DNA from 2 places in the Streptomyces sp. NPDC001108 genome. Region 1 is predicted to be linked to the other one. Evidence: riboswitches for the same ligand, from Rfam matches in the RefSeq annotation. Region 1 holds a riboswitch; the other holds the start of a gene.

Region 1 (5,092 bases):
GGCGTGCACCGCGTGGGTGTGGACGACGGCGGCGGCGTCCGTGTTCCGGTAGACGGCGAGGTGGAGCGGGAGTTCGCTGGTCGGGACCAGGTCGCCGAAGAGGCGGTTGCCGTCCGGATCGACGCCCACGGCGTCCTCGGGGCGCAGCCGGTCGTAGGGCACTCCGCTGGGGGTGACGAGGATGGTGGAGCCGACCCGGGCCGACACGTTTCCCGACGTCCCGACGACGAGCCCCTCGGCCGCCGTCCGCCGCGCGGTGGCGACGACCCCGTCCCACGCCCGTCCGATCGCGTCACATTGCTGATCGCTCATGCGCCGAAGCTGATCGCTCATGGACCGATCCTGTCAGCCCTGGGGAGCGATGGGTACAGGGCCGGGCGGACCACCGCGTTCCGCCTTCCGGGGAACACACCTCGAACAGAAACGGAACGCCGTGACTCCGGTTGGAGTCACCACAGTGCCCTCCCCAGTTCATCTTCCGTTTACCCAGGTTGCCTACGGTCCACATGCCAATGACGTCGAACGATTGCCTGGGTAAATGGAACACATCACGCTGCTCCTCGCGATTGTGATCGTGACAGCTCTAGTGTTCGATTTCACGAACGGTTTCCACGACACCGCGAACGCGATGGCGACCACCATCTCGACCGGTGCACTCAGACCGAAGACCGCGGTGGCCATGTCCGCCGTTCTCAATCTCGTCGGCGCGTTCCTGTCGGTGGAGGTCGCCAAGACGATCTCCGGCGGGATCGTCAACGAGGACGGGTTGCGCACAGAAGTGATCTTCGCGGCACTCGTCGGCGCCATCCTCTGGAATCTGCTGACCTGGCTGGTCGGGCTGCCCTCCAGCTCGTCGCACGCCCTGTTCGGCGGTCTGATCGGCGCGGCCGTGATGTCGGCGGGCTGGTCGTCCGTCAACGGCGGCACCGTCGTCACCAAGGTGCTGCTCCCCGCGGTCGCCGCCCCGATCGTCGCCGGTGTCGCCGCGCTGCTGGCCACCCGGCTGACGTACCGGATCGGCGGGAAGATCCGCGACGAGGCCCAGGAGAAGGCCACCGCCAAGGGCTACCGGGCCGGCCAGATCGCCTCGGCCGGGCTGGTCTCCCTCGCCCACGGCACCAATGACGCGCAGAAGACCATGGGCATCATCACGCTGGCCCTGGTCACCGGCGGGGTCCTGCACCCCGGGGCCAACCCGCCGGTCTGGGTGATCGTCTCCGCCGGTCTCGCCATCGCGCTCGGCACCTACCTGGGCGGCTGGCGCATCATCCGCACCATGGGCAGCGGCCTCACCGACCTCAAGCCGCCGCAGGGCTTCGCCGCCCAGACCAGCGCGGCCACGGTCATCCTGGCCTCCTCGCACCTCGGCTTCTCGCTCTCCACCACGCAGTCGTGCTCCGGCGCCGTGATGGGCGCGGGCCTCGGCCGCCAGGGCGGTGTGGTCCGCTGGTCCACCGCCACCCGGATGTTCGTCGCCTGGGGCCTGACCCTGCCGGCCGCCGGTCTGGTCGGCGCGGGCGCGGAGCTGCTCACCAAGCAGGGCACCTGGGGCGTCGTCGTGGTCGCGGCCCTGCTGGTCCTGGGCTCCGGCTCGATCTGGCTGCTCTCCCGCCGCAAGCCGGTCGGCCACGACGACGTCGCCCCGGGGTCCGGGGCCCCGGCGCCGGTCCCCGCCGAGCCCGCCGGTGTCGTCACCACGGCCATCGCCGCCGTCAGCCCGCCGCCCACCACCGCGGCCCAGGCCGCCACCACCCCCGCCGCCGCCCCGGCCGCGGCCGTCGTGACCGCCCTCCCGGTCACGCCCAAGGCCCCTCAGGACCCGGCGCAGCCCGCCGCCGTCTGACCGGTCCCGCACCGACCGTCTAAGGAATCAGCATGAAAATCGACTGGGCGGCCCTCGGCTCCGTCTTCGGTGTCTCCCTCGTGGTCACCGTCGCGCTGGTGGGTCTCTTCACCCTGGGCATCGTCGGCCTCTCCAAGCAGCCCGAACCGGCTGCGCAGGGCGGCTCCGGCGGCTCGCCGCTGCTGGCCCGCGCCGGCGCGTACGCCTGCTTCGCGCTCTGCGCGGCGGCCGTCGGGTACGGCATCTTCCTGATCGTCGCCTGACCCGCCCCGCGCACGCCCGCATCGGGCCGGACACCCCCGGGTGCCCGGCCCGATGTGCGTCTCGGCACACTGCCCCGCCGCAGGTCAACGGCAGGTTGACGGGCCTTCGCGGGGCATGGTGGACTGCCGGAGCCAATTACGGCGACAGCAGAGGAAGCCGGTGCGAATCCGGCGCGGTCCCGCCACTGTCACCGGGGAGCGGTCCCCCACACCGGACGTCACGGCGCGCGCGAGCGGGCTGGAAGGCCGGGGGCCCCGCGGATCCGGGAGCCAGGAGACTCTCGTCGCCGGTCACGTCGAACCAGGGCGCGGACCCTGAGTGAGGACATATCGCCATGCCCGGCCGCCATGCGCCCGCCGTCCCAGGCCCCGATGCCTTCCGTACGAGAGTCCGCCGCGGCGCGACGGCCGGCTGAGCCGTGCGAGCCGACCGCATCTTCGCGTACGGCGCCACCGCCGGTCTCCTCGGCGACCTGCTGCTCGGTGACCCCCGCAGGGGCCACCCGGTCGCCGCCTTCGGGCGGGCCGCGGCGGGCGTCGAGCGCCGCCTGTGGCACGACCACCGCGGCTGGGGCGCGCTGCACACCCTGATCTGCGCCGGAGCCGCCGTGGGCGGTGGTGCGGTGGCCGCCCGCGCGGTGCGCCGCAGCCCCGCCGCCTCCGTGGCGCTGACCGCCGCCGCCACCTGGTCCGTCGTCGGCGGCACCTCCCTGGGCCGGGAGGCGCGGGCCATCGGCGGCGCGCTGGAGGCCGGTGACATCGCCCTGGCCCGGGAGCGGCTGCCGCATCTGTGCGGGCGCGACCCGCAGTCCCTGGACGGCCCGCAGATCGCCCGTGCCGTGGTGGAGTCCGTGGCGGAGAACACCTCGGACGCCGTGGTCGGCGCCCTGGTGTGGGGCGCGGTGGCCGGGGTTCCCGGGCTGGCCGGGTTCCGGGCCGTCAACACCCTCGACGCCATGGTCGGCCACAGGTCGCCACGGCTGCGCCGGTACGGCTGGGCCTCGGCCCGCCTCGACGACCTCGCGGGCTGGCCCGGCGCCCGGCTCACCGCCCTGCTCGCGGTGGCGGCCGGGGGCCGCCCCCGGGACGCGCTGCACGCCTGGCGGGCCGATGCCGCCAGACATCCCAGCCCGAACGCGGGTCCGGTGGAGGCCGCGTTCGCCGGGGCGCTCGGCGTACGGCTGGGCGGGACCCTCGCGTACGGCGGCCGGGTCGAACACCGCCCGGTGCTCAACGGGGAGCGCGGCAGGGCCGTGGAGGGCGCGGACATCGAACGCGCGGTGCGGCTGTCGCGGCGGGTCGGCGCGCTGGCCCTCGGCGTGTGCGTGGCGGGGCGGCTCGGTGCCGGCCTCGCCGCACGACGGATCGCCGCGCGGCGGACCGGTACCGGACGGAGGAGCGCATGAGCGGCGGACTGCTGGTCGCCGGAACCACCTCGGACGCGGGCAAGAGCGTCGTCACCGCGGGCATCTGCCGCTGGCTGGTGCGCCGGGGCGTGAAGGTGGCGCCCTTCAAGGCGCAGAACATGTCGTTGAACTCGTTCGTCACCCGCGAGGGCGCCGAGATCGGGCGCGCCCAGGCCATGCAGGCGCAGGCCGCCCGCGTCGAGCCGGCCGCGCTGATGAACCCGGTCCTGCTGAAGCCCGGCGGCGACCGCTCCAGCCAGGTCGTCCTGATGGGGAGGCCGGTCGGCGAGATGAGCGCGCGCGGCTACCACGGCGGCCGGCAGGAGGCCCTGTTCGGCACGGTCACCGACTGCCTGGAGCAGCTGCGGGCCACGTACGACGCGGTGATCTGCGAGGGGGCGGGCAGCCCGGCCGAGATCAACCTGCGGCGCACCGACATCGTGAACATGGGCATCGCGCGGGCGGCGGACTTCCCGGTGGTGGTGGTCGGCGACATCGACCGGGGCGGCGTCTTCGCGTCGTTCTTCGGTACGACCGCGCTGCTGGCCCCCGAGGACCAGGCGCTGGTCGCGGGCTATCTGGTGAACAAGTTCCGCGGTGACGTGTCGTTGCTGGAGCCCGGTCTGGACATGCTGCGCGGGCTGACCGGGCGGCCGACGTACGGGGTGCTGCCCTTCGCCCACGGGCTCGGCATCGACGAGGAGGACGGGCTGCGGGTCTCGCTGCGCGGGGCGGTGCGCGAGTCGGCCGTCGCACCGCCGCACGGCGAGGACGTGCTGCGGGTCGCGGTGTGCGCGGTGCCGCTGATGTCGAACTTCACGGATGTGGACGCGCTGGCCGCCGAACCCGGGGTCGTCGTCCGGTTCGTGGACCGGGCCGAGGAGCTGTCCGACGCCGACCTGGTCGTGGTGCCGGGCACCCGGGGCACGGTCAAGGCGCTGGCCTGGCTCCGGGAGCGCGGACTCGCCGACGCGCTGGCGCGGCGCGCGGCCGCGGGCCGGCCGGTCCTCGGCATCTGCGGCGGCTTCCAGCTGCTGGGCGAGCACATCGAGGACGAGGTGGAGTCCCGGGCCGGCCGCGTCGAGGGCCTCGGTCTGCTGCCCGTGCGCGTCCGCTTCGACCGGGAGAAGACCCTGGCCCGGCCGGTCGGCGAGGCGCTCGGCGCCCCCGTGGAGGGGTACGAGATCCACCACGGGGTGGCGGACGTCCTCGGCGGCGAGCCGTTCCTGGACGGCTGCCGGGTGGGGGCGGTGTGGGGCACCCACTGGCACGGCTCGCTGGAGAGCGACGCGTTCCGCCGCCGCTTCCTGGCCGAGGTGGCGCGGGCCGCCGGCCGGCGTTTCGTCCCCGCCCCCGACACCTCCTTCGGCGCGCTGCGCGAGGAGCAGCTGGACCGGCTCGGCGACCTGATCGAGGAGCACGCCGACACCGACGCGCTGCTCCGGCTCATCGAGTCGGGCGCGCCGCCGGGGCTCCCGTTCGTCCCGCCCGGGGCGCCCGGCGGCGCCCTGCCTCATCCCCGTACATCCGCGAAAGACGCAGGAGGGACCGCCCAGTGAGTACGCATTTCCCGTTCACCG
Region 2 (5,092 bases), on a different contig from region 1:
GCTCCTCCTTGCGGACGGTGTCCACCACCTCGAACGCGAAGTTCATGTGCATCGTCTCGTCCCGGAACACCCAGTTGGTGCCGGTGGCCAGACCGTGCAGCAGACCCCGCGAGCGGAACCAGTAGACGTATGCGAACGCGCCGTAGAAGAACAGCCCCTCGATGCACGCCGCGAAGCAGATCAGGTTGAGCAGGAAGCGGCGGCGGTCGGCCTTCGTCTCCAGCCGCTCGATCTTCTCGACCGAGTCCATCCACTTGAAGCAGAACTGGGCCTTCTCGCGGATCGAGGGGATCTCCTCGACCGCGTCGAACGCCGCCGCCCGGTCCTGCGGATCGGGCAGATAGGTGTCCAGCAGCGTCAGATAGAACTGGACGTGCACGGCCTCCTCGAAGAGCTGCCGCGACAGGTACAGCCGCGCCTCGGGGGAGTTGATGTGCTTGTACAGCGTCAGCACGAGGTTGTTGGAGACGATCGAGTCACCGGTCGCGAAGAACGCGACGAGCCGCCCGATCATGTGCTGCTCGCCCGGCGACAGCTTGGCCAGGTCGGCGACGTCGGAGTGGAGGTCGACCTCCTCCACCGTCCAGGTGTTCTTGATCGCGTCCCGGTAGCGCTCGTAGAAGTCCGGGTAGCGCATCGGACGCAGGGTCAGCTCGAAACCCGGGTCCAGCAGGTTCTTCTCGGAGTGGGTGGAGCTCATTACTGGCATGCCTCGCAGGACTCGGGGTTTTCGAGGGAGCAGGCGATCGCGTCCGCGTCGGGTGCCGACGCCTGCTGTACGGGAAGGGGGGCGGCGGCGGCCTGGCCGGAGGCCGCGCGGGCGATCCGGGTCGCCGGGCGCGAGCGCAGGTAGTACGTCGTCTTCAGCCCCTGCTTCCAGGCGTACGCGTACATCGAGGAGAGCTTGCCGATCGTCGGCGTCTCCAGGAACAGGTTCAGCGACTGGCTCTGGTCCAGGAACGGGGTACGGGCCGCCGCCATGTCGATCAGGCCGCGCTGCGGGATCTCCCACGCGGTGCGGTACAGCGCCCGCACGTCCTCGGGGATCCAGGCGAAGCCCTGCACCGAGCCGCTCGCCTCGCGCAGCGCCTCACGGGTCCGCGCGTCCCACACGCCGAGCTGCTTCAGCTCCTCCACCAGGTACGCGTTGACCTGGAGGAACTCACCGCTGAGCGTCTCGCGCTTGAAGAGGTTGGAGACCTGCGGCTCGATGCACTCGTACACCCCGGCGATCGAGGCGATCGTCGCGGTCGGCGCGATGGCCAGCAGGAGCGAGTTGCGCATGCCGGACTTCGCGACCCGGGCGCGCAGCGCCTCCCAGCGCTCCGGCCAGTTCAGCCCGGTGTCGTAGTGGTCGGGGTGCAGCACCCCGCGCGCCGCGCGCGTCCGCTCCCAGGCGGGCAGCGGGCCCGAGCGCTCGGCGAGCTCGCAGGACGCCTCGTAGGCGGCGAGCATGATCCGCTCGGAGATCCGGGTGGAGAGCGCGCGGGCCTCCGGCGAGTCGAACGGCAGCCGCAGCTGGAAGAAGACGTCCTGGAGCCCCATGGCGCCCAGGCCCACCGGGCGCCACTGGGCGTTGGAGCGGCCCGCCTGCTCGGTCGGGTAGAAGTTGATGTCGACGACCCGGTCCAGGAAGGTCACGGCGGTGCGGACGGTGGCGTCCAGCCGCTCCCAGTCGATGGAGCCGCCGGCGACGAACGCGCCGAGGTTGACCGAGCCCAGGTTGCAGACGGCGGTCTCACCGTCGTCGGTGACCTCCAGGATCTCGGTGCACAGGTTCGACGAGTGGACGACGCTGCCCGGCTCGGCGGTCTGGTTCGCGGTCCGGTTGGAGGCGTCCTTGAAGGTCATCCAGCCCTGGCCGGTCTGGGCGAGGGTGCGCATCATCCGGCCGTACAGCTCGCGGGCCGGGAGCGTCCGGCGGGCCAGCCCCTTCGCCTCGGCGGCCCGGTACGCGGCGTCGAACGCGTCGCCCCACAGGTCGACCAGGTCGGGCACGTCGACCGGGGAGAACAGCGACCACTCGCCGTCCGCCTCGACCCGGCGCATGAACTCGTCCGGCACCCAGTGCGCCAGGTTCAGGTTGTGCGTGCGCCGCTGGTCCTCGCCCGTGTTGTCGCGCAGCTCCAGGAACTCCTCGATGTCCGCGTGCCAGGTCTCCAGGTAGACGGCGGCGGCGCCCTTGCGGCGGCCCCCCTGGTTGACGGCGGCGACCGAGGCGTCCAGCGTCTTGAGGAACGGCACGATGCCGTTGGAGTGCCCGTTGGTGCCGCGGATCAGCGAACCGCGCGAGCGGATACGGGAGTACGAGAGGCCGATGCCGCCCGCGTGCTTCGAGAGCCGGGCCACCTGGTGGTAGCGGTCGTAGATCGAGTCCAGCTCGTCCAGCGGCGAGTCCAGCAGGTAGCAGGAGGACATCTGCGGGTGCCGGGTACCGGAGTTGAACAGGGTGGGGGAGGAGGGCAGGTAGTCGAGCCGGCTCATCAGGCCGTACAGCGCCGCCACCTCGTCCAGGGCGCGCTGCGACTCGTCCTCGGCGAGCCCGGACGCCACCCGGAGCATGAAGTGCTGCGGGGTCTCGACGACCTGGCGGGTGTGCGGGTGGCGCAGCAGGTAGCGGCTGTGCAGGGTGCGCAGCCCGAAGTAGCCGAAGCGGTCGTCCGCGCCGTCGGCGAGGGACTGGTCCACCAGCGCGTCCAGCGCCGGTGCGTGCCGGGCGACGAAGGCGGCGGTGCGGTCCGCGATCAGGCCCTCGCGGTGCCCCACGGCGACCGACGCGGAGAAGGAGACCGCGCCCTGGCCCGCCGCCTCGTCCGCGATGGCGAGGGTCAGCAGGCGGGCGGCCAGCCGGGAGTACGCGGGGTCCTCGGAGATCAGGCCCGCGGCCGCCTCGGTGGCCAGCGCACGCAGCTCCGCCTCGTCCGCCCGCGCGCTGCGGCCGCGCAGGGCGGCGGCGGCGACCCGGCCGGGGTCGGTGTCGGGCAGATCGGCGGTGAGGGCGGTCAGGGTCCGCAGCAGCGCCGCTCCGGGACCGTCCTGTGCGGCTGCCTCGGACTCGACGGACGCGGCGACTGAAGCCGGATCGGCTGGCGCGATGGTCACGTGTTGCTCTCCCACGCTCGGCTCGGGGCCGGCGGGGGAACGGGGCAGCCCGCGAAGGACGCACCCGGGCCGGGGCAGCACTCCGCGCGGCGTCCACCGGCCCAACCGCGAGGCCCGGACGTCTGGGCATCCGGTTCGGTCGAGCCGGATGCGCTGTCGGCAGGTCCTCGGACTGGCTCGGGTGCGCAAAAGCGCACGGGATACACCGTTGCGGGACAGTTCCGGATTCGCACCGGATTCCCCTGCGACGACAGCGAGGATGAGCATACATGTGGGGGCCGCCCGATGAGGCAGCCCCCACATGTTGTGTCGTACGACGCAGGATCAGGCCGCTCCCGCAACGGCGGGCGGCCCGCCCCCGCCCCTCGGGAAGGGGCGGGAACGGGCCGTGGAGGCCCGGTGACGGGCCCTGCCGGAGGGTGTTCCCGGGGCGCCGGGAAGCGGGCCGTCAGTGGCCGCCCGGAGCCCCCGCGGTGGCCGGCGGGAGCTCCGCCCGCACGCCCGGGTCGCCCGCGTCGGCCGTGTAGTCGGCCGGCGAGGTCTCGTCCGTACCGGCGGGCGCCTTCACGGCGTTCAGGACGAAGGTCAGCACCACCGTCACGACCACGTTCAGCACGAACGCGGTGAGGCCGATGTAGCCGATCTCGCCGATGCCGGGGATCTCCGCCGACGAACCGCCGAAGTGCTTCTGGGTCGGCGAGGCGACCCCGTACGCGGCGACCGTCCCGTACACCATGCCGACCGCCCAGCCCGCGAGCAGCGCCCAGCGGTGGAACCAGCGGGTGAACAGCCCGCCGACCAGGGCCGGCATCGTCTGGAGGATCCAGATCCCGCCGAGGAGCTGGAAGTTGATCGCGACGGTCTTGTCCATGGTGAGGACGAAGGCCAGCGCACCGACCTTGACCAGCAGCGACACCAGCTTGGATACCTTGGTCTCCTGCTCCGGGGTGGCGTCGGGCCTCAGGAAGTCCTTGTAGATGTTGCGGGTGAAGAGGTTCGCCGCGGCGATCGACATGATGGCGGCGGGCACCAGCGCGCCGATGCCGATCGCGGCGAAGGCCACCCCCGCGAACCAGTCCGGGAACATGTTCTCGAACAGCTGCGGGATGGCGAGCTGCCCGTTGTCCACCTTGATCCCGGCGGCGATCGCCATGAAGCCGAGCAGCGCCAGCAGGCCCAGCATCAGCGAGTACAGCGGCAGGATCGTGGTGTTGCGCCGGATCACGTTGCGGCTGCGGCTGGAGAGCGTCGCCGTGATGGAGTGCGGATACATGAACAGCGCCAGCGCCGAGCCCAGCGCCAGGGTCGCGTACCCCCACTGGCCCGCCTCGCCCGGGGCGAGTGCGCCGCGCGGCTTGCCGGTGGTCGGACTGGTCTCGGAGAACGCCTCGCCCGCCTTGGCGAAGATGTCGTGGAAGCCGCCCAGCTTGATCGGGATGTAGATGATCGCCACGGCGATGACCAGGTAGATCAGCCCGTCCTTGACGAACGCGATCAGCGCGGGCGCGCGCAGCCCGGACGAGTAGGTGTACGCGGCGAGCACCGCGAACGCGAGCAGCAGCGGCAGGTCCTTGATGAACCAGTGCGTGTTCTCGCCGCCGCCGACGCCCATCACGTCCAGCACCGCCTGGATGCCCACGAGTTGGAGCGCGATGTACGGCATGGTGGCGAGGATGCCGGTGACGGCGACCGCCAGCGACAGCCCCTTCGAGCCGAACCGCCCGCGGACGAAGTCAGAGGTGGTGACGTAGCCGTGCTTGTGCGAGACCGACCACAGCCGGGGCAGGAAGGTGAAGATCAGCGGGTACACCAGGATCGTGTACGGAACGGCGAAGAAGCCCGCCGCGCCCGCCGCGTAGATCGCCGCCGGTACGGCGACGAAGGTGTACGCCGTGTACAGGTCGCCGCCGAGCAGGAACCAGGTCACCCAGGTGCCGAACGAGCGTCCGCCCAGACCCCATTCGTCGAGGCTGGCCTCGTTCTCGGCCCT

Evidence for each region. A riboswitch is a leader RNA that binds a small molecule or an ion and turns the genes downstream of it on or off. The one in region 1 is predicted to bind cobalamin.
Region 2: linked by a shared signal. The riboswitch ahead of ACWC97_RS05980 (ribonucleoside-diphosphate reductase subunit alpha) and the one ahead of ACWC97_RS25625 (cobalamin biosynthesis protein) in region 1 are both predicted to bind cobalamin.

Annotation. Positions count from the first base shown of each region.
Region 1 covers NZ_JBSFKL010000013.1:4,879-9,970, forward strand. The annotation lists gene ACWC97_RS25610 (class II aldolase/adducin family protein) at 1-312, opposite strand, end outside; gene ACWC97_RS25615 (anion permease) at 539-1,843, shown strand; gene ACWC97_RS25620 (hypothetical protein) at 1,876-2,106, shown strand; cobalamin riboswitch at 2,258-2,386, shown strand; gene ACWC97_RS25625 (cobalamin biosynthesis protein) at 2,526-3,512, shown strand; gene ACWC97_RS25630 (cobyric acid synthase) at 3,509-5,071, shown strand; gene ACWC97_RS25635 (putative cobaltochelatase) at 5,068-5,092, shown strand, end outside.
Region 2 covers NZ_JBSFKL010000002.1:256,192-261,283, reverse strand. The annotation lists gene ACWC97_RS05985 (ribonucleotide-diphosphate reductase subunit beta) at 1-700, opposite strand, end outside; gene ACWC97_RS05980 (ribonucleoside-diphosphate reductase subunit alpha) at 700-3,102, opposite strand; cobalamin riboswitch at 3,244-3,369, opposite strand; gene mctP (monocarboxylate uptake permease MctP) at 3,551-5,092, opposite strand, start outside.